DNA from 4 places in the Salinicoccus sp. RF5 genome. Region 4 is predicted to be linked to each of the others. Evidence: riboswitches for the same ligand, from Rfam matches in the RefSeq annotation. Region 4 holds a riboswitch; each other region holds the start of a gene.

Region 1 (5,521 bases), 390 kb from region 4:
TAATCTGCTTCCGGGAGGAATGGAAGAAGGAACAGCAGACCTGAGAAGTTGGAGAGCAGTGTAAGCTGTATGGCATTGATATGCTGTGACAGCCATTGGATGAGGATCATGAATATGGCGAATGTCAGCATGGTGATTACTATGATGCCTTCCCCGAGTCCGAAAGTGAGGGCACTGCCGTCGAAAGTGCTGAGGGAGACGCCGGCGAAGGCGAGGAGTGCACCCAGCCAGAATTTCAATCCTCTGCGTTCCCCGAAGACTGGGATGGTCAGGATGGCTGTCATGATAGGGGCGACCGCGAGTATCAGTGCCGAAGTCACCGGACTTGCGGTTACGAGTCCGAGGAAGAACGTATACTGGTTCACAGCAATGCCAATGATGCCTGAAGATATGATCACCAGCCACACTTTGAGGGGGACCATGGGCATGTGGAAGTGCCGGGAAGCAAACAGCCACAGGAAAAGGTTGATGGCAATGAGGCGGATGACGGTGATGCTGTAGGGGTCGAAGTGGTCGACAAGCACCTTTCCGATGATGAAGTTGCTGCCCCAGATGATCACACAGAGCAGCAGGATGGGGTAGGTCCACCAGGATTTGTTCTTTGAAGGAAATTCATTTACAGGATCTTGCATGCATCTTCACCTCTGTCGAAATATCTGATCATCCATTATAGCAGACAGGCTGCAAAGCGGAGGACACGCCGCGTTTCATTTTATGGTATATTGGAAGTGTAAAAATGCTCCGGACTCACGCATCCTATTCGCAAAGGGGAATTGCCATGGACAGGATCAATCTGATTACACTCGGTGTAAAGGATATGTCAACTGCAGTCGACTTTTACCGCAAGCTTGGATTTGAAGCATCTCTTGTTGGCAGTGAAGAAGCACTGGAAATCGTATTTTTCAGAATGAAGGGTTCGAAGCTCTCACTCTATCCGTTGGAAAAACTGGCGGAGGAGACCGGACAGCCGGTGCCTGATGGCGGATTCAATGGTTTGACGCTCGCCTATAATGCGAAGTCCGAATCGGAAGTGGACCAGGTTCTCAAGACTGCCGGCAGAATCGGAGGGACGGTTGTGAAGGAAGCGGCCCCGACGGACTGGGGCGGCTATAGCGGCTACTTCACCGATCCAGACGGCCACTACTGGGAAGTGGCATATGGCGCGGACTGGGAATTCGACGATAACGACATGCTGATCATCTGATACAGAAAAAGGGGAACCCGGCCGGGTTCCCCTCTTCATATCGTCCTAGCTGTTCGACGGGCTGTTTGCTGAAATCGTGAATGTCATCGTCGTGTGGCTTCCCGCTTCCTGTACTTTTGTAAACGATGACTCCATGGCGCTGAAGATGTCCGGCACCGTCCCGTCGAGCCGCGTGGCGTAATGGGCTGGGCTCACCGTGACGCCGGCTTCCTTCGACAAGTCGATCTGTTCGTAGATTACATCCATGTAGTTGGTCGTATTCATCGGATAGAGGGCGAACTTGCATCCCGCCTTCTGCTGGATGTCTTTTGAAGGTGCATTCAACCGCTCCGGGGATGCCTCCACGTAGGCATCCCCTGAAGAATCACCCGGACAGCCGATGGAGAACGTTCCGCTCATCTCGACATGTTTCCCCGTCTTGGCTGCCTCAAGATAGATTCCCTGGACGACATCGAATACATGCTCGATCCGACCCCGCACACATGTCGAGACGTCATCCGTCTCCTTCCACACTTTCGATGTGTCGACCTGATCCAGTGCACCGAGGATCACTTCCGCGAAATCATCGCTCATCACACTCAAGTTGAACTGGCAGCCTGCAATCCGTTCTGTTCCGCATTCCTGTACCATAATCATGCCTCCAATGACTTTTATTGAAATGAAAAAGCTGCACTCCCGAGGGAATGCAGCGGATGTATGGAGTGGTGCGGACATACAATGCTGCACTTCCCCACGCTGGTGTTATCCAGATCGGGTGGTAAGGGTCCGGTATCTCCGTCTCAGCCTAAGGCGCCCCCAGTGCATCGGTATGCAGTTTTTCATTACAGTTACCATGATAGTGGATTGGGGCCTGGCGTGTAAAGCGGTATGGAGAGCGTCAGAGGAATCAGTCCCGGGATGTATATTCTGAAGTGGAAGCGCTTGAAGAGGCAGTGCTTTGGAGCGGGCCCTGCGCAAAGTGGTAGAATATAGGGGTGAGAGTAGAAAGGAGGGAGGATATGGCATATATCTCCCTTGTATTTCTGGATGTCATACTGCCGATCCTGATTCTGCTCGGCGTCGGTGTCATCCTCCAGAAGAAGTTCGAATTCCGTCTGCGTCCGATCGCGAATCTTGTCACCTACTGTTTCCTGCCGGCCGCGGTATTCCTGAACATATATGAAGCGGACATCGACTTTGAACTGCTGGGACAGCTCGCATTGTATCTGGTACTGTTCATTACTGCAATGATGGTGGTCGGTGAACTGCTGGCCCGGGGGCTCGGCCTTCGCGGAGGGGAGCGGACCGCGCTCAAGAACAGTGTCTCTCTGATGAACTCCGGCAACTACGGGCTGCCCGTCAGCCATCTCGTATTCAGTGCCAACCCGGTGGGTGTATCTGTGCAGATCATCGTACTCGTCGTCCAGAATCTGCTGACGTTCACATATGGCCTGTACAATCTGCGGTCCAATGCGAAATCCGTCGTGGAACTCTTCCGGGAACTGCTCCGGCTGCCGATCATCTATGCACTGGCGGCCGCGTTCATCCTGCAGGCAATTGACGTCGAACTGCCGAGTTTCATCAGCGTGCCTGTCGAGCAGCTCGCCGGCGGGTTCGCCGCCCTCGCGCTGCTCCTGCTCGGGATGCAGCTCGCACAGATTGAGATCCGTTCCTTCCACAAGGTCATCGCCTGGAGTGCACTCGGGCGGCTGGTCATCGGGCCCGCCGTCGCCCTGGCCATCATATTCATGCTCGGCATCGAAGGCGTCATCGCCCAGTCGCTGTTCATTGCGAGCGCGTTCCCGACCTCGAGGAATACTGCGACGCTTGCACTCGAATACGATGTCGAACCGGAACTCCATGCCCAGGTGGTCCTTTATTCCACGGTACTCAGCAGCATCACCGTGACATTCGTCATCTATCTGTCCATGCAGCTGTTCTAGATGGGGGCGGTTGGAGGGTTAACTGTCACTGAGTGTTCGGGTGAATGACAATTGAAAGGTCCAACTGCCTTAATTTAGACACACTTATCGTGTTTCAGTCATCTCTGGCTGAGGTATATGTATAGTGAATCAGATGGAGTCATCGAAAGGGGAAATGATTTTGGAACTTAAGGATAAAGTTGCGATTGTAACAGGTGGCGGATCAGGTATTGGTTTAGCTACAGCGAAGGCGTTCCTGGATAAAGGCGCGAAAGTCATTGTGGCTGATTACAATGAAGAGTCTGGTAAGAAAGCAGAAGAGAGCCTCAAACAATATGGGGATATCCTGTTTGAGAAAGTGGATGTCTCCGTTGAAGAGGATGTCAAAAACGTCGTTGCTCTCGCCGTTGAAAAGTTTGGACGACTGGATGTCATGTTCAACAATGCCGGAATCGGTGTTCAGGGCGAGACGCACAAGCTTTCCTATGAAGACTACAATAAGGTAATCAAAGTCAATCAGGACAGTGTATTCTTCGGTTCAAAATACGCGATCCCTGAAATGCAGAAGGTGGGCGGCGGTGCAATCATCAATACAGCCTCCATCCTCGGCAGTGTCGGCGAGCCGACAGCATTCGCGTACAACGCGTCCAAAGGCGCCGTGAATCTGATGACGAAATCCGTCGCTTTACAATATGCCAAGGACAACATCCGTGTCAGTGCAGTAGCTCCCGGCTACGTCGAGTCCGGCATGGTGAACAAGGATGCATTAGGTGAGTATTATGATACTCTCGTTGACAAGCACCCAATCGGAAGACTCGGACAACCGGAAGAAATCGCACATGCGGTCGTATTCCTGGCGGAAAATGAATTCACTACAGGCACCACACTTCTTGTGGATGGCGGCTATACAGCCCAGTAATGTAGTGGATATTGGAGGCACCAGACCAAAAGGTCTGGTGTCTTTTTCATTAATGGCTACATCGAGGATGATCAGGTTGAAGGACGGACGCCGGATTGGAAGGAGGATCGATGCCGAACTATATTCAATTCAGCGACCATAGCATCTTCCCTGTCGAAAGTGATCACTTTCATATCCATACCGACAATGACGGTGCATTAGAAATGTTGTGTTAAGAAATATGGACTGCGAATGCTAATTCAAGAAAAACGCATCTAAAGCAAGATAGGGGATACTTACGAAAACCACAAGGAGATAGACGGACAATATTTTACGGTTCTCCATGAACTTCTCGATTGCCGTAGACAGGAATATGAACGACATGGCGAGAAAAAACCATGGTATCAGCCAATCATTGCCGGTGAAGAGAATGTAGAAGGCGAGTCCGCCTATTATCATAGAAAAATGAAACTGATTTCGCGTATCAAGTAATCTCTCCAATCTGCATCTTAAAAGAGTGATATGTGATAGGTCTACTGGTTTCAATGTAACATAAAAATGACCTGGAACCATCCAGGTCATCACTATCAGAAATCATACATCGATTCCTTCTCTTCACGGATGCGCTTGTACGTATCGGTCAGCATGACGGTATCTTCGACCAGTGCATCGAGCCGGAAGATGATGTCGTCATTGACGATTTCCTTATTCATGAAATCCTTCTCTTCAATGAATACATATGTGCTCACGGTCTGTGCCTTCATGTAGCTCAGAATCGGTTTGAGCTGGGTTTCCGGAATGAGGAAATGCTTGGATGTCCCAGCGGTGACGAAGAAGCTTACAATCTTGTCCTGCAGTGCATTGATCGGCAGCAGGTCGAAGACGTTCTTCAGTGTCGCCGGGATGGAGGCCTGGAAAATCGGTGTGCCGATGATGATGGCGTCCGCTTCCATGATGGTTTTTGTGATATATGCCGTATCCCCTTCGTAGTCGAGGTAGTTGCGGCCGTCGCTGAACTGCATGGTGTAGTCGGCGAGGTCGATGAACGTCCAGTCGACATGCGGGTACTGGCTGGTCAATTTTTCGGAAACATATTTCATGGTCGTGCGTGTTTTGGAGCCGACGTTCGAGCCGGAGAGTCCTACAATTTTCATTGGTCAGCCTCCTTTTTTGTGTATTTTCTGATGGCAGGAAGCACTTCTTTGCCGATCCATTCGATGTTCCGCATGAGCTGGTCGAATGGTACGCCGCCGAAGTCCATCTGCCCGATGTAGCGCTGATGGTCGAACTGTTCATGCTGGTAGAGGATTTTTTCTATGACTTCCTGCGGACTGCCGACGTTCAGCACGTTGCGTTTGTCGGCTCCCATGGCGAAGCCGCGTTTCGGGAATCCAGCACCATTTGTTAATTTCATACCTTCATTTATGTGCGGGTAAACCTCCCGCTGTGCCTGCTGCGTCGTTTCGGCGACATGGAAGAAGCCGGCCGTGGCGACGGGGAGCTGCTCCGGATCATGGC
Region 2 (5,521 bases), 540 kb from region 4:
GGACGCCATCCGGACGAAGAACGCCAACATGAAGGTGACGCTGAATGTGTCACGCCTCGGGTTCTAGCATAGAAAATAGGGAGCAGGGGACAAAGTCTCCTGCTCCCTTTATGTTCAGTCGTCCCCTGCCCGGAGCATATGATAGATTTCGCGTTTCAGCTTGGTGAATGATTCATCAAGGATGATGTCGTGATTTCGCGGCCGTTCGAACGGCACTTCTATTTCGCGTGCAATGCGGGCTGGTTTGTCGGAGAGGATGAGGATCCGGTTGGACATGTAGATGGCCTCTTCGATGCTGTGGGTGATGAAGAGGACGGAACGCCGGTCCATCTCCCATATTTTGAGCAGCCAGTCCTGCATATCGAGGCGGGTGAGCTCATCGAGTGCCCCGAACGGTTCGTCCAGCAGCATCAGCTCCTGCGGGCTGAGCAGCGACCGGATGAAGGCGACGCGCTGGCGCATGCCGCCGGACAGCGTGCTCGGGTAGGCCTTTTCATATCCTTCGAGTCCGGCGCGCTTGAGCCACTTGCGGGCGGTATCCTTATCGACGGTGCCGGTGATCTCCTGGACGAGTGTGACGTTGTCCTCGATCGTCCGCCACGGCAGCAGGGAATCCTGCTGGGGCAGGTAGCTGATGTTGCCGCGCGTGCCGTTGACACGGGTACCGTCGATGAAGATGTCGCCCGAATCGGGTCTGTAGAGTCCGCCGATCAGGTTGAAGATGGTGCTCTTGCCGCTGCCGGAGGGTCCGAGCAGGGTGACGAATTCACCATCTGCCACATCGAGGGACAGGTCATCGAGCACATGCACGGTGTTGCCGCCATTGAACGTGTGTGTGAGGTTGTGGACCTCAAGCTTATTCGTCATCATCATCCGCTCCTTTCCTGTCCGTATCCCATGGCACGAGCCATTTTTCCATCAGCATGATGAAGCCGAAGAGGAGCAGGCTGATCGCCATGATGACGAATATGGCGACGAATACCTGGTCTGTCCGGAATGCGGAGGAGGCGACGGTCATGAAGACGCCGAGCCCCTCCTGGGCGCCGAGCCATTCCGCGATGACGGCACCCATCACACTGTATGTCGCTGAAATCTTGAGACCTGAGAAGAAGTAGGGCAGGGCACTCGGCCATTCCAGCTTGAAGAAGATCTGCCGCCTGGACGCGCCGATCATCTGCATGTAGTTGAGCAGCGTCGGATTGGTCTGCCTGAACCCGTCGATCAGCGAGACTGCGACGGGGAAGAAGCAGACGAGTGTGATGATCAGTATCTTCGGCAGTGTGCCGAAGCCGAACCACAGCACGAGCAGCGGCGCCAGGGCGATGATGGGCACATTCTGGGAGAGGACCATCAGCGGATAGATGCTCTCCTTGGCCCGCGGCATCAGATGGAGCAGTATGGCGAGCAGAAGCCCGACACCGACGCCGAGAGCAAATCCCCCGAGCGCAATCTGTATTGTGGCGAGACCATGGCTCAACAGGCGCGGATAGATCTCCATGCCTTCCTGTATGATCTGTAACGGGCTCGGCAGAATCCAGGTCCGGATGTCAAAGAGCGAGACGGCCAGCTGCCAGACCACCAGTATGGCCAGTATCGCAAGGAGCGGTGGAATCACGCTCCATGATGAAATTCGTCGCATTCGCTATTCCTCCAATTTACTCTCCGCCGGGCAGGTATTCGTTCGTGAACGCCTGGTCGACGTCGAGTTCGGATTCGATCAGGCCGCTTTCATACATCCAGTTCATGTAGTTCTCCCAGACGTCGCGCTCCTGGTGGCCCCAGTAGGGTGCATCCCCCTGGTAGACGTCCGTCAGCCACTCCTGGCTTGCCATGACGAGCTCTTCGTCAAGATCCGGTTCTGCATCGAGCAGATGCTGTGCCGCCGTTTCCGGGTCGTCCATCGCAAGCTGGTAGCCTTCAGCCGTCGCTTCTGTGAATGCCTCGACGGTTTCGGCATCGTTTTCGATCATCTCTTCGTTCGTGATCAGGACGGGCGTGTAGAAGTTGAGTGCGTCGGAATACTCGGTGAAGTCGATCGTGTTGAGCGGGAAGTCGCGCAGTTCCGCCTCGACGCCAGTCCAGCCGTAGTAGATCCATGCAAAGTCGACATCGCGCTGTACGGCGGTGAAGAAGTCCGTGTCGCCGATGTTGATGATGTCGACATTCTCGATGTCAGCATCATCCGCCTGCATGATGGACGCGATGGTCTCCTCCTCGATCGGTGAACCGTATCCGCCATATGTGTGCCCTTCGAGGTCCGACGGCGTCTCGAGTCCGTATTCCTCAGGTGAAGCCAAGACGGATGTATTATCCTGTATGATGGCCGCCAGCGAAACGATCGATACGTCCTGGAGGCGTGCCTGTGTGACGTTCTCCTGGGCACTGATGCCGAAGTCCCCGTTGCCCGTCGCAACGGTCTGTTCCGCACCGGCTTCACCCGGCAGGATGATCTCGACATCAAGTCCCGCTTCCTCGTAGTAGCCCTCCGCCTGTGCTGTGTAGATGCCCGTATGGTTCGTATTCGGCGTCCAGTCGAGTACGAAGGTGACTTCCGTCAGCCCATCATCCTCTGTTTGGCCGCCGTCCCCGTTGCCGCTGCATGCTGCGAGCAGCAGTACCGGTATAAAGATGGACAATAATTTCTTCATGATAAAATCTCCTCTCAAGATGGGGTGCTTTCCATACCGCAAAAACGGTATAAAAAAACACCTTCCTTATCTGGAGGCGTCAAAGAGCTGCAGCAGGATATACGGATGCCGTATAATCTGCACATTCCCTACGCTGGTATTATCCAGATCAGGTCCAAGGGTCAGGTATTCACCTTCTCAGCCGTAACGGCTCCCCTATGCTGTTTCTATTCATTTTGCACATCCATTATATCATGGACACTTTTCATGTCCAAACGGTTATTTAAAAACACCCGGACAGCAGGATGCCGTCCAGGTGTCGATCACTGTCTACAGTGCCTTCTCCATATACACATGCGGAATGCCAGCATCTTCGAATTCATCGGAACTGACGGTGTAGCCGAGCTTCCTGTAGAATTCGATAGCGTGCACCTGCGCCCCGAGCTTGGCGCGGTTGTAGCAATGCTCCCGGGCATGGTCATGAACGAAATCCATCAGCTTGAAACCGAGCTTCCTGCCGCGCTCCTCGGGCAGGACGGCCATGCGTTCGACCTTGATCATATCCTCTGAGGCCGGACGGTATCTGACCGTGCCGATCGGCTCGTCATCGATGAGCAGGATGTGCGTCGCCACGTCTTCATATTCATCGACTTCGCGGTCCATCGGGACGTTCTGCTCCTCGACGAAGACGCGTTTCCTGATTTCAAGGCACTGGTTGTACATGATGTTGTTGTCAGCCACTTTGATTTCCATGGAATCCTCCTTACATTGCATTCTTGCGCCGGATGGCGGTGAACTGCCAGAACATCTTCAACTGCTCTAGGTTCCAGTACTCGAGGCCGAGTGAGAGGGCAGGCTTCGTGTTGAACTTGATGCCGCTCGCTTCAGCCGCTGCGAGCGCTAGATACTGGATATGGGGTCTGAGCTGCTTGAACGGTTCGGATAGCCGGCCATCCTCCCTGATCCAATCCATCGGGAAGATGAGCTCGAATATGTTGATCCGCTTGTAGATGTCCGGCAGGGCGATGATGTAGCACGCCGCATCGACTTCCGGATTCTTCTGCGATTCGCTGAAGTAGCCCCGGATCGACTGGTACATCTCCTTGTGCTCATGGTTCTGATAGAAATACGTATCTTCGATCTTCGGCTCGCCGCTGTGCTTGATCTGATCTTCCAGGAAGTCGAACATCTCGTTGATGTTCGTCTCCTTGTCATACGTCTTCCGCATCACAATCCGCTCCTAGTATTCATTTTGTGCACGGTCCAAGTCCGCGCTGCCAGTGCCGTTGTCGTAGTATTCACCGGTGTTCTCCTCATAGTATTCCTCTGTGTCCTCTTCATAGTTGAACTGCTCTGTGCTTTCCTCCTGTATGCCGTCAGAACCGTTGCCGTCTTCCGGCGGCCAGTAGTTGTCCTCTTCGGTCGTCTGCTCACCTGGGATTTCGCCCGTCGCTTCCTCCTGGATCGGCTGTTCTCCTGTCACTTCCTCGCCGGTCGTCTCCTCAGGGTTCTCTTCACCTTCGATGCTGTCCTCAGGGTTGTCCTCCTGGATGTTGAAGCCGTTACCGAACCGGCTTTCGTAGCCCTCCTGCACGAAGTATGGTTCTCCCTCAGGTTCGAACTCATTCAGGTAGTAGTCGTCCACGAACTGGTACGGCACGATATGGTCCGACAGCCGGATATTGATGAGGTCATACGGATCCGGTTCATCGAGCTTCAGTACATCGCGCAATGTCTTCGACAGCACGTACAGATGCTCTTCGTTCGCCCAGTAGAAGTAGGCACCGTTGCCTGGGTTCCAGAAGTCATCCCCGCGCACCTGCGTCGTGTTGAAATCGATGTCGTTGAAGGAGTAGTAGGCCGCAAGGCTGCGTATCGTCTTCGATTCCATGTCATGCTTCGTATTGTCTGCAACGACCTCGATCAGGTCATCGATCTTGGAGAGGGCACCGGTCGATTTCGCCTTTGCGAGTATCTTCTCCACCATCTCTAACTGGCGCTGGCCGCGTCCGAGGTCGGTATCCACACGACGGCTCCTTACGACTGCGAGCGCCTCTTCACCATTCAGTTCCTGCACGCCTTCTTCAAGCTTGATCCGTCCACGGTCCATGGAATTCGGCTCGTTCATGTCGAACGGCACATCGAATTCCACTCCCCCGAGCGCATCGACCATATCCACGACGGCGGCCATGTTGACGCGGACGTAGTGGTCGACCGGTACGTTAAGAAGGGATTCCACAGCGCGCATGGATGCTTCCGGACCGCCTTCACGGTGGGCGTGTGTAATCTTGTCGAAATAGTTCTCTTCAGGGAAGTACGTCAATGTATCCCGCGGGATGCTGACGAGTTTCACTTCATCCTGATCCTTGTCGAATGTCGCAAGGATCATCGAATCCGTACGGAAGTCGCCTGATTCCAGGTCGTCCTCCTCCTTGCGGGATTCACTTTCGTCGATGCCGAGGATCAGGACTGTGAAGCTGTCCATCGTCGGATCGATATCATCCAGCCGGAGCTCGGAACGGTCGCGGTCCGTCGCTTCGAACGAATCGCTCACCCCCTGCTCGAATGAATTGAACAGGTTGTATATATATACCCCGATGACCACAAGCACAATGATGAGGAACAGCAGTATGCCGATAAAAATTTTCTTTTTCATGATTTGATAGACCCACTTTGTTTTGGTATTGGTATGTAATGACAGATCGCCATCTTTTAATTATAATATGGAAGAACCATAAAATGGAATAGGAAATGAATATTATTTCCCATTATTAAAACTGTACCATATGATATAGAATATAGAGTGAAATCACAAGCGATAACCAGAAAACGTCAGAGGTGCTTTATGAAGAAAGTCACAATGTTTGTATGGAACAACTTCGTCAATGATGCAA
Region 3 (5,521 bases), 140 kb from region 4:
GCATCACAGGCCCCTTCCTCGTCGGGTATATCGTGGACAACTACTTCATACCCGGGGAGATGGACGGACTGTCCACCATACTGCTCTTCCTGCTCGTCGTCTATATCCTGCTGTCATCGACGCAGTATACCGCAGCCTTCTTCATGGTGGGGCTGTCCCAGCGGACGGTCTATAAGCTGCGGAGCCGGCTGTTTTCACACATGCAGAAGCTGCCGGTATCATTCTACGACAAGCGGCAGCACGGCGAGCTGATGAGCCGCATGACCAATGACATCGAAACGATTTCACAGACGCTCAATACATCATTCATCCAGTTCACGACAAGCATCGTCACCCTGATCGGTACGATCAGCGTCATGCTTTATCTGAGTCCACTGCTCACACTCCTCACCGTGCTGATCATCCCGGTGCTGATATTCGCTGTCGGCTTCATCACCAGGCGCACCGGACCGCTCTACAAAAAGCGTCAGCGGGCGACCGGTGAACTGAATGGATATATCGAAGAGATGGTATCCGGGCAGGAGATCGTCAAGGTCTTCTCGCAGGAGGAGACGGCGATCCGCAACTTCAATGAAAAGGCGGGAAATCTCAGGGACATCACCTTCTGGGCATTCCTGTACGCCGGCTTCATCCCGAAAGTGATGAACATGCTGAACAATGTCAGCTTCACGATTGTGGCCGGTGCCGGCGGTCTGCTCGTCTTCTATACGGACGGTATCGTCACGATCGGTACCATCGTCGTGTTTGCAGAATATGCACGTCAGTTCACCCGGCCGCTCGCCGATCTTTCCAACCAGTTCAACCAGGTGCTTTCGGCCATCGCCGGAGCGGAGCGCGTATTCGGCATCATCGATTCCGAGCCGGAGAAGGATGAAGGGAAGATCACCGGCAGGACCATAGCGGGTGAGATCGAATTCGATGATGTCTCATTCTCCTATGACCCGACGCAGAAGACCCCGACCATCAGAAACTTGAGCTTCAGGATCGATGCGGGCGAATCGGTCGCCCTGATCGGTGCGACCGGTGCCGGCAAGACGACCGTCATGCAGCTGCTGGCCAGGTTCTATGAAACGGATTCCGGGGAGGTCCGGATCGATGGGGAGAACATCCTCGACTACAGCCGTTCGACCGTCCGTTCGCAGACGGCGTTCGTCCTGCAGGATCCCTACCTGTTCGAATCGACGATCCGCGAGAACATCCGCTACGGCAAACTTGATGCGACGGATGAGGAAGTGGTCGAGGCGGCGAAGCTTGCCAACGCCCACGACTTCATCGTTGCACTGGAAGAGGGCTATGACACGGTTCTGGAAGCCGACGAAGGCTTCATCTCCCAGGGGCAGAAGCAGCTGATATCAATCGCCCGCGCCCTGATCACGGATCCGGCGATACTGCTCCTGGACGAGGCGACGAGCAGCATCGATACGGTGACGGAGCTTAAGATTCAGGAGGCGCTCGAGCGGCTGATGAAGGACCGGACAAGCATCATCATCGCCCATAGGCTGAATACGATAAAGGCCGTGGATCGCATCTTCGTCATGGAGCTCGGTGAACTGGTCGAAAGCGGTTCTGAAGAGGAACTCGTCAGACAGCGCGGCCGCTATTATCAGATGGTCGACGACAATAAATGACTTCACAAAATTCAGAAAGTGTACTATGATGGAGCCAACCGAATAAATAACCACCACTAGGGGTGTCCGCAAGGACTGAGAATTACCCTTATCACCTGATCTAGATCATACTAGCGTAGGGAAGTGGCATATTTTACATATAATATGCACACCACTCCGCTAGTGGTGTGTTTTTAGTTTGGAATATATTATATGGAGGCTTTTATAATGGTAAAAAGAAAAGGGCTGACCTTGACCGATGTGCTGATCACGGTCGTCATCGCCCTCGTATTCTCGTTCGTCTATTCGATATGGGGCGGCGTCTATACGGCGCTTGAACCGCTTGGATTGCATCTGAACCAGCTGCTTTACGGCATGTGGTTCATCGCAGCAGTGGTCGCCTATCTCGTCATAAGGAAGCCCGGCGTGGCGCTGATTGCGGAATTTGCTGCGGCATCCGGAGAAACGATCGTCATGCTGCAGTTCGATGTCATGCTGATCGTATATGGGCTCATCCAGGGCCTTGCATGCGAAATCATATTCGCCCTCGTGAAATACAAAAGCACATCCCTTATGGTGGCGGTCACAGCCGGCATTTCGGCTGCACTTGCGACATTCCCGCTCGACTGGTACTACGGCTACCTCGGCCAGCTTGAGACATGGAATCTGCTGCTGATGTTCGGCTTCCGAGTGCTGAGTGGTGCACTCATCGCCGGCTGGCTCGCGCACCTGTTGTATCGTGCACTGAAGGAGACAGGTGTACTGAAACTCGTCGGCAATAAACATGCTGCTGAAGAAGGACTTTGACCATGTGCATCGAAGTGGAAAAGCTGCGTCTGAAGTTTCCGGAATCGGAGTCACCCCTCTTCACCGGCCTCGACCTGAAGATAGGTAAAGGTGAGAAGGTGCTCATCGTGGGGCCGAGCGGCTCCGGCAAGAGCACGTTGCTCAATGTGCTCGGAGGGCTCATACCGGATACGATCACGATACCGATGAAGGCCGATAGACTTGAACTGCCCGAATCCAGTGCGTACGCCTTCCAGGACCCGGATTCCCAGTTCACGATGCCGACGGTTGCTGAGGAACTCGCCTTTGTACTCGAGAACAGACAGGTGGCAAAGGAAGAGATGAAGCCCCTGTTCATGGAGGCGCTCGACATGGTCGGACTTGATGTGGCGCCTGAGCGTGCCATACAGACACTCTCCGGAGGAATGAAGCAGAAGCTCGCCATCGCCTCGGCACTGCTCCAGCAGGCGGACACATTGTTCCTCGATGAGCCGACAAGCATGTTGGACGGCATATCGGCGTGCCATCTCTGGGACACCGTCAGGGCGATGTGGGATGAGCTGACGGTCGTCATCATCGAACATCGTGTCGAAGCACTATGGCACAGGGTCGACCGGGTGATACTGATGGATGACACGGGCGGAATCGCATGTTCTGCATCTCCTGCGGAGATGTTGGAGGTGCACCGCCGGCTGCTTGACCAATATGGCGTATGGCATCCACATTCTTGGGATGCGGCCCCGCGCCTCCCTAAAATTGCGCCTCAATCGAGTACATTGATGGAAGCAAAAAATCTCTCCATCAAGAGAGGAGGCAGGCACCTTCTGACGGTAGACATCCTGAGGATCGGAAAAGGCGAGTGGATCACACTTGAAGGGGATAATGGGTCGGGCAAGTCGAGCCTGCTGCTCGCGTTGATGAAGCTCATCCCTTCGGGAGGAAAGGTGCTTTTTGGAGGCGACCGGATCGGACGGACGCGCCATCTCCGCGGCAGGGTCTATCCGGTCTTCCAGAATCCGGAACTTCAGTTCATTACAAATCGTGTGTTCGATGAAGTATTCATCAATCTGGAGATGCACCATGATGACAGGACGGCACGCCGGGAAACCGGCGCGCTGCTTCAACGCTTCGGACTTTCGCATGTGGCGCATCTGCATCCGCTCGAAATATCCACCGGGCAGAAGCGTCGCCTGAGTGTTGCAACGGCAGCAGGCGGGGTACCGGAAGTCCTCATTTTCGATGAACCGACTTTCGGTCTGGATCAGCATCATGCCTTCAATCTGCTCATAATGATCCACGAACTGGTGAAGCGGGGGACGAGCGTCATCATGATCACCCACGATGCGGAGATCATGAAGCGTTATCCCTCGAGACGCCTCAAGATTGAAGCCGGACGACTTGTGGAAAGGGGGGATGGATATGCCTGAAGCGGTGAAGCGGTACAGCACATTCGCCGACCAGGTCAATCCCCTCGTCAAGATCCTTGTGGCCATCGCGCTGTTCCTGACCGTCATCCTCATCCATAACCCGAACCACCTTTTCCATCTGGCGGTCATTATGTTCATTCTGCTTTTCATATTGAGTGGTGTGAAGTACATCTATATTGCACTCCTGACGGGCGTCATCCTGTTTTTCGGCTTCATTTCAAGCCTGTATATGATTTTCTACGGCGAAGGGACGACGACGATCTTCCGGTTCGGCATCATCCATGTCACCGAAGAAAGTGCGGTACGCGGCATCCACATCATGATGCGCGGCATCACACTGTCCTTCTTCGGTGCACTCATCGTCTTCACCACGCGGATCACCGATGTCTTCTACAGCCTGATGCAGCAGGGGAGGCTGAAGCCGAAATATGCCTATTCGTTCATGGCTGCAGTCCGTATGGTCCCGATCATTGCCGGTGAATACATGGCACTCAGACGGGCGCGCAAAGTGAGGCGGGCGCTGATCCACCGCAAGTACATTACTGGACTGAAGGGCTTCATATCAGCGATTGTCACACTCCTCAGCCAGAGCATCAGACGTGCCTGGCGCCTTGGGGTCGCCATGGAATCGAAAGGATTTGACGACGGACCGAGGACCTACTACCACCGCACCACTTATTCCATCCATGACCTTCACTTCGTCCTGCTCATCGTATCCGGTGTCATCATCTCCGCTTTCCTTGGGGAGTGGTTCAGCCCATTTGACACTGTGGATGCGAGATGAAATCCGGGGGTCGAATAGTTTTGAAATATGGGAGAAAAACATATATACTGATAGGAGATTTCAACAGCCGCATCAGATTGCGGACGATGGATGAAAATATAGTGGATCATCCGGTGGATGGTTTTAAAATAGGGAAAAGGTGGCAGTACAATGTATACGAAAGATGATATTGTGAAAGAAGCGAAGGAACTCGGCAACATGATCGCCCAGACGGAACAGGTGGACTTCTTCAAGAAGGCCGAAGCCAAGATCCATGAAAACAAGGATGTCAGGGAAAAGATGGCAAGCCTGAAAAGTCTGCAGAAGCAGGCGGTCAACTTCCAGAACTACGGCAAGGAACGCGCCTATCAGATGACGGAAGAGAAAATAAAGAAAGTCGAGGCGGAACTCGACGAAATGCCGATCGTCAACCAGTTCAAGGAATCCCAGGGTCAGGTCAACGAACTGCTCCAGATGGTCTCCCATGCCATCAGCCAGACGGTGACGAATGACATCATCACGTCCACGGGCGGAGATCTGCTCCAGGGGGAAACCGGTGCGGCGATGAGGAACATGCCGAACCAAGAAGATAAATAAATATTTAATTTAAGGGCTGCGCATCCGTATAGGGATGCGTGGTCCTTTTTTTGAAGGAGGGGTATTGGAATGACCAGAAAAATGACCATCACTAGTGTGCTTGTTGCGCTTAACGTCGTGCTCAGCATGTTCATCATCATCCCCATAGGGCCCATCAGGGCAGCACCCGTACAGCATCTCATCAATGTCCTCTCGGTCGTATTTACAGGTCCTTGGGCCATCGTCCAGGCATTCCTGTCATCCACGATACGGATCATGATGGGAACGGGCTCCCCATTCGCCTATCCCGGCAGCATGCTCGGGGCGCTCCTCGCATTCATACTGTACAGGAGATTCAGAAA
Region 4 (5,521 bases):
GATGGCCAAGGCCGTGCATTTCACCCACCACAGGCACTACCAGGTCATGTTGAGCATCGTTTTGGCCTACGGGACATTCAACCTGGCTGAAGCCATCAGTGTATCGGGGGTTCTCGCCACTGTGTTTGCCGGCATCATGCTGTCTTTCGAGTATGGCACTGCAGAAAAGGAAGAGCACTTCCGGGAGTCTTTGGATGGATTTTGGGAAATTGCAGAAATGTCGCTGTTGGCACTCCTTTTCCTGCTGATCGGCATCCAGGCAGCTAAATTCCTCATCTTTGATGGCTGGTTATTTGCTGTAATCATATTCGCACTATCCCTTTTCATACGCTTCATCGTCATATTGGCAAGCACCCAGATGTTTTCGGAATGGCGCCACCATATCAGTTGGAGGGAATCGACACTCATCTCATGGTCGGGCCTGAAGGGATCTATGTCTGTGTATCTCATATTGAGCATCTATTCCCAAAGCAGTTCGGGAGATGCAGACCTCATCATTTCACTGTCATTTGCAGCGGTCCTCATTTCCCTCATTGTACAGAGCCTCGGTGTCGCCCCATTGGCGAAAAAATTGATGAAATGACAGGATTCATAAAAAGAGCCCCTATCCTTTTTAAGGAAGCGGCTCTTTTTGCTGTGGTCACCCAAAGTAGATGTGGTGATGATGTTTGCAGCCTTCATTGAATTTGGAACTGCACTTGAGGCACCTGTCCGTATTCATGTATTCACTGATGGTGTGTGCTCTGCGGCATACACCGCACAGGATGGCATACGCATCATATTCGTCTGTTCCCCAAGGGATGATGGCATGGGCCTCCTGATCATCGTGGCATCTGTAGCATGGATAATACTTTCCGCAGCATCTGAACTTGATGGCAATGATGTCTTCATTCGAGTGGTAGTGGACGCAGCGTGTCTGTTCATCGATTATACTTCCATATACTTCCTGCATACAGTCCCTCCCGCCAATCCTGATTCCATCAATCATTTCCCGTTATGTCACATATAGGATATGAGCTCACCTTCCTCATTCTTCGAGGAACCTGGAAGCGGCAGCTCCGACATCTTCTGCCCATGCGATTGTGGAAATCAGGGATATACCATCGGCTCCGCTGTCCAGACAGGACTTGTAGTTTTTGTCGTCGATGCCCCCGATTGCGACCATCGGCATATCACCGATCAGCCGCCGCATTTCAACCAGACCCTCTACCCCGATTGCTGTGCCCGCATCAGCCTTTGAAGATGTCGTGAAGACAGGCCCGGTACCGATATAATCGACCTTTTCCAGGTTGCTCACTTCAAGTTCTTTCCGATCCCTTACAGACAGCCCGATGATCTTGTCATCGAAATAGCCAGGAAGGTCCGATACCGCCATGTCATCCTGACCGAGATGGATACCGTCGGCCTCCACCATTTCTGCCAGTTTCCAGTCGTCATTGACGATGAATGGCACATCGTACTCTTTGCACACCCTTTTAATGTCTGAAGCAAAACGGACCAGTGCATCCCCCTCGAGTGGATGCTGCCCCTTCTCCCTGAGCTGGAACATCGTGGCACCGCCTTCCAGCGCTTCACGTACGGTTTGAACCGCATCACCCCCAGCATCTTCGCTGCCGCAGATGAAATAGAGCCTGAGAAGTTCGCGATCCATCATAAACCTCCCACAATGCTGTCTTCAAGCAGAGTATCGTCATTCAGATATAATTCATCGATGAGACCCGCAATGAAGCTTCCCGGTGCCGGTATGGCGCACTTGCCGGCTGCAGCTTCGGCACAAAGATTGTAGTAGCTTACAGCATCCACAACCGCGTTCCTTTCGAAGGTGTCAGAAGTCCCGATGAATGCAGCCGTTATGGCACCGAGCAGACATCCTGATCCTGTAATCTTTCCCTGCAGGCCATGACCGTTCACCATCGTCGTCACACCATGCTCCGTCGCCAGTGCATCCTTCTCTCCAGTGACCAATGCCGGCACGCCATACTTCCGGTAGACAGCTTCGGCTATTTCTGCCGTGTTCGTCTTTTCAACGGAATCCACACCTTTCATGCGGCTTTCCGAACCGGATAGGGCCAGCATCTCACCAGCGTTCCCCTTGATGAGTGCCACTTTATGCCGGGCCAGCAGATCTTCGGTGACATCCACCCTGAAACGCGATGCACCGAAGCCGACCGGATCGAAAACGATGGGCACACCATTGTCATCCGCCGCCTCCATCATCTCATCCATCAGATGGACCTTTGCCCGGTCAGCTGTACCAATGTTGATCAGCAGTGCCGATGCTGCCTTCATCAGGTCCTCCGACTCTGTGATTTCGCCGCTCATGATGGGAGAGGCCCCGATCGCAAGCATCCCATTTGCAGTAAAATTCTTTACCACGTCATTTGTGATGCAGATGACGAGGGGATTCTCTTCTCTCATTCTTTCCAATCTATTCATGCAGTTCTTCCTCCCTGAAACTGAAGTGATTGACCGGCCCATTGCCCTTGCCAATGCCCGGACTGTTTCTGATGGCGGATGTAATATACTTTTTGGCCAGCCGGAAGCTCTCTTCAAGCGTCTTTCCTTTCGCAATTTCTGCCGTCATCACAGCAGAGAATGTACATCCTGTGCCATGGGTGTGCTGCGTTTCTATACGCGGTTCGCTCAAAATGACGGTATCATCCCGGGTGAAGAGATAATCCACTGCATCCCCCTGCAGATGGCCGCCCTTGATCGTCACACTGTGTGCACCGAGTTCCTCAAGGAAGATGCGTCCGACCTTTCTGATATCCACCTCACCCCCGATTTTATGGCCTGTAATCTTTTCGGCCTCATGGATGTTGGGCGTTACGGTCACGGATTTCGGAACCAGCGTGCTCCTCAGGAATTCGATGGTTTCCTCCTCCATCAGCGCATCACCGCTCGTGGCGATCATGACCGGGTCGATGACGAAGGGAATTTTGAAGTCCGCCACCATATTCGCAAGCACGACCATCATATCCACTGTTGCGACCATCCCACTCTTCATCGCGTGGGGCACCTCGTCACTCATTATGCTTTCAAGCTGTTTTTCCAGAAAGTCTGCAGGCACATTGAATACATCCTGTACGCCGGTGGTGTTCTGGGCGGTCAGGGACGTCACCGCCGCCATACCGTATACTCCCCTCGAATGAAAGGTCTTGCTGTCGGCCACCACCCCCGCACCGCCGGTGGAATCGGTTCCCGCGACAGTCAGGGCAATCGGCATTCTAGACATGGACACCCACCTCCATCCAGCGTTCCTTCGTGGCTGCCATGTTGAAATCATCACCATAGATCGCCTCGATGATGGGCTCCGCGTCATTCCTCAATTCTTCAGTCAGCATATAACCTCTCCTTATAGAATATAAAAACCCGTTTCCAGCGCAGGAAACGGGTTCAGTATGTAGACAGTCTATGCCGTACCAACCCACTTCCCTACGCTGGTATTAGCCAGATCAGGTCCAAGGGATCGGCCGAACGGCCGTCTCAGCAAAAAAGCACCCCTAGTGGTGTTTCTATTCAGTTGCCTCCAATGGTAGAGAATACTTTCTAAATTGTCAAATAAATCACCGCCGACTGAATAAGTGTCATTTCTGTAAATGTTATTGAACCCTGGTGTAATCCGTGCTAGTTTATTGATGGCAGCATTGCGCAAAGCAATGCGTTGTTACACCAGAAAACGATCAGGATGGTGCATGGATGAATGAAGATACAGACAGCAGAATAAAAACGCTGATGGAAATATTGATTGTTTCCACAAGACTCGGCCTGACCTCTTTCGGTGGGCCGATTGCGCATTTGGGCTACTTCCATGAAGAATACGTACGGAGGAGGAAATGGATGGATGAGGCGGCCTATGCCGACCTGGTGGCCCTATGCCAGTTCCTCCCTGGGCCTGCAAGCAGTCAGGTCGGCATCGGAATCGGTGTCGTCCGCGGTGGCTTGGTCGGGGGGCTGGTCTCCTTCCTCGGCTTCACCCTCCCCTCTGTAATCGCACTCATACTGTTTGCACTTATGCTCAATACTTATGGCTTCGAAGATGCAGGATGGATCGATGGAATGAAGGTTGTTGCAGTGGTCGTCGTGGCCCATGCGATCATCGGCATGGCACAGAAACTGACGCCTGATCTCGAGCGCAGGACCATCGCCCTGGGTGTGCTCGTCATCACTTTATTATGGCAGACCGCCTTTACGCAGGTAGGCGTCATTCTGCTTGCGGGGATAATCGGATTCATCCTTTACCGCAATCACTCGACAGATGACGGTGATACCGTTCACTTTCCTATTTCAAAGCGTGTGGGGTACGTATGTCTCTCCCTCTTTTTTGCACTGCTCGTTCTGCTTCCGGTCCTTCGTGAAGCGACCTCGAATCAGTGGATGGCAATGCTCGACAGCTTCTATCGTTCAGGTGCGCTCGTTTTCGGAGGCGGCCATGTGGTGCTGCCGCTTCTGGAACGGGAGTTCGTGCCCACAGGCTGGATGACGGCACAGGAATTCCTTGCAGGCTATGGTGCAGCTCAGGCCGTGCCCGGCCCGCTGTTCACCTTCGCCGCTTACCTCGGCACCATAATCAGTGGGTGGCAGGGAGGATTGTTTGCGGTATTTGCAATCTTCCTGCCGGCATTCCTGCTCATACTGGGAAGTCTGCCATTCTGGAATATGCTGCGCAGCAATCCAAACATAAAAGGTGCACTGACGGGCATCAATGCTGCGGTCGTCGGCATATTGATTTCAGCCCTATACAACCCGATATGGACGAGCAGCATCAATCAGACGGCCGATTTTGTTCTTGCCGCCATACTTTTCAGCATGCTTGTCCACTGGAAACTCCCGCCATGGGTGGTTGTATTGGCGGGTGCCGCAGGTGGCACGCTGATTGCCGTTCTATAGAGGATATAGGATGGTGTTTAACTGCATGTCAAAAATGGTAGAACAAACTGTATCATCATAATCTTTGCGCAAAGGAGTGCATGATCATGATAGAGCAGAATAAAGATCAGCAGGAACAGATGCGGCAGGAAGCCGAACTGAAGGCTGAAGAAGGCAAGAGCCAAAAGGAACAGATGAAGGAGAAGGCTCAGGCCAAGCAGCAGGATTTCAGGGACGAGAAGTCGAAAGTACAGGCGAAACAGGATGAAACGCAAGGGAAGATCAATGATGCAGCAGACCAAGTCGAACAGGAAAAAGGCGACAACCAGTTCAACCAGTACAAGTAGCACTTGCTTCCTGAAGCTGTGTATTGAATGAACATGCAAATAATGAAGCGGCATCCCCAAAATTTGGAGATGCCGCTTTTTTTGTCCTAGCTTCTGCTGCTCTTCACCTTCAGGCCGCGGTAACGGTTGATGGCCGCGCAGAATTCCTGTTTTCTCGGCAGCGCAAGATTCCCCGGATGGCCGGTATAGGGGGAAATGGAATCGAGGCCATTCTTTTCAATATGCGCATAGATGACGTCGGCCGCTTCCGACAGCGTCCGCCTGTCATCCAATACCTCATTCCTGAAATAATCCAGCATGACCGC

Evidence for each region. A riboswitch is a leader RNA that binds a small molecule or an ion and turns the genes downstream of it on or off. The one in region 4 is predicted to bind thiamine pyrophosphate.
Region 1: linked by a shared signal. The riboswitch ahead of LLU09_RS04455 (Ykof family thiamine-binding protein) and the one ahead of thiD (bifunctional hydroxymethylpyrimidine kinase/phosphomethylpyrimidine kinase) in region 4 are both predicted to bind thiamine pyrophosphate.
Region 2: linked by a shared signal. The riboswitch ahead of LLU09_RS05190 (ABC transporter substrate-binding protein) and the one ahead of thiD (bifunctional hydroxymethylpyrimidine kinase/phosphomethylpyrimidine kinase) in region 4 are both predicted to bind thiamine pyrophosphate.
Region 3: linked by a shared signal. The riboswitch ahead of LLU09_RS03265 (ECF transporter S component) and the one ahead of thiD (bifunctional hydroxymethylpyrimidine kinase/phosphomethylpyrimidine kinase) in region 4 are both predicted to bind thiamine pyrophosphate.

The regions. Positions count from the first base shown of each region.
Region 1 covers NZ_JAJGRC010000001.1:840,985-846,505, reverse strand. The annotation lists gene LLU09_RS04465 (DMT family transporter) at 1-632, opposite strand, end outside; gene LLU09_RS04460 (VOC family protein) at 779-1,204, shown strand; gene LLU09_RS04455 (Ykof family thiamine-binding protein) at 1,250-1,834, opposite strand; TPP riboswitch at 1,915-2,011, opposite strand; gene LLU09_RS04450 (AEC family transporter) at 2,203-3,126, shown strand; gene LLU09_RS04445 (SDR family NAD(P)-dependent oxidoreductase) at 3,287-4,024, shown strand; gene LLU09_RS04440 (ZinT/AdcA family metal-binding protein) at 4,135-4,239, shown strand; gene LLU09_RS04435 (hypothetical protein) at 4,259-4,462, opposite strand; gene LLU09_RS04430 (NADPH-dependent FMN reductase) at 4,591-5,157, opposite strand; gene LLU09_RS04425 (LLM class flavin-dependent oxidoreductase) at 5,154-5,521, opposite strand, start outside.
Region 2 covers NZ_JAJGRC010000001.1:992,849-998,369, reverse strand. The annotation lists gene LLU09_RS05205 (DUF4956 domain-containing protein) at 1-67, shown strand, start outside; gene LLU09_RS05200 (ABC transporter ATP-binding protein) at 115-867, opposite strand; gene LLU09_RS05195 (ABC transporter permease) at 857-1,639, opposite strand; gene LLU09_RS05190 (ABC transporter substrate-binding protein) at 1,656-2,648, opposite strand; TPP riboswitch at 2,757-2,855, opposite strand; gene LLU09_RS05185 (GNAT family N-acetyltransferase) at 2,958-3,380, opposite strand; gene LLU09_RS05180 (DUF2538 family protein) at 3,391-3,855, opposite strand; gene LLU09_RS05175 (LCP family protein) at 3,868-5,283, opposite strand; gene LLU09_RS05170 (glycosyltransferase) at 5,473-5,521, shown strand, end outside.
Region 3 covers NZ_JAJGRC010000001.1:595,081-600,601, reverse strand. The annotation lists gene LLU09_RS03270 (ABC transporter ATP-binding protein) at 1-1,628, shown strand, start outside; TPP riboswitch at 1,677-1,767, shown strand; gene LLU09_RS03265 (ECF transporter S component) at 1,836-2,414, shown strand; gene LLU09_RS03260 (ABC transporter ATP-binding protein) at 2,417-3,820, shown strand; gene LLU09_RS03255 (energy-coupling factor transporter transmembrane component T family protein) at 3,813-4,604, shown strand; gene LLU09_RS03250 (YlbF/YmcA family competence regulator) at 4,755-5,180, shown strand; gene thiW (energy coupling factor transporter S component ThiW) at 5,250-5,521, shown strand, end outside.
Region 4 covers NZ_JAJGRC010000001.1:452,411-457,931, forward strand. The annotation lists gene LLU09_RS02525 (cation:proton antiporter) at 1-583, shown strand, start outside; gene LLU09_RS02530 (CHY zinc finger protein) at 641-952, opposite strand; gene thiE (thiamine phosphate synthase) at 1,028-1,651, opposite strand; gene thiM (hydroxyethylthiazole kinase) at 1,651-2,436, opposite strand; gene thiD (bifunctional hydroxymethylpyrimidine kinase/phosphomethylpyrimidine kinase) at 2,429-3,235, opposite strand; TPP riboswitch at 3,416-3,515, opposite strand; gene LLU09_RS02550 (chromate transporter) at 3,700-4,890, shown strand; gene LLU09_RS02555 (hypothetical protein) at 4,977-5,216, shown strand; gene LLU09_RS02560 (ABC-ATPase domain-containing protein) at 5,303-5,521, opposite strand, start outside.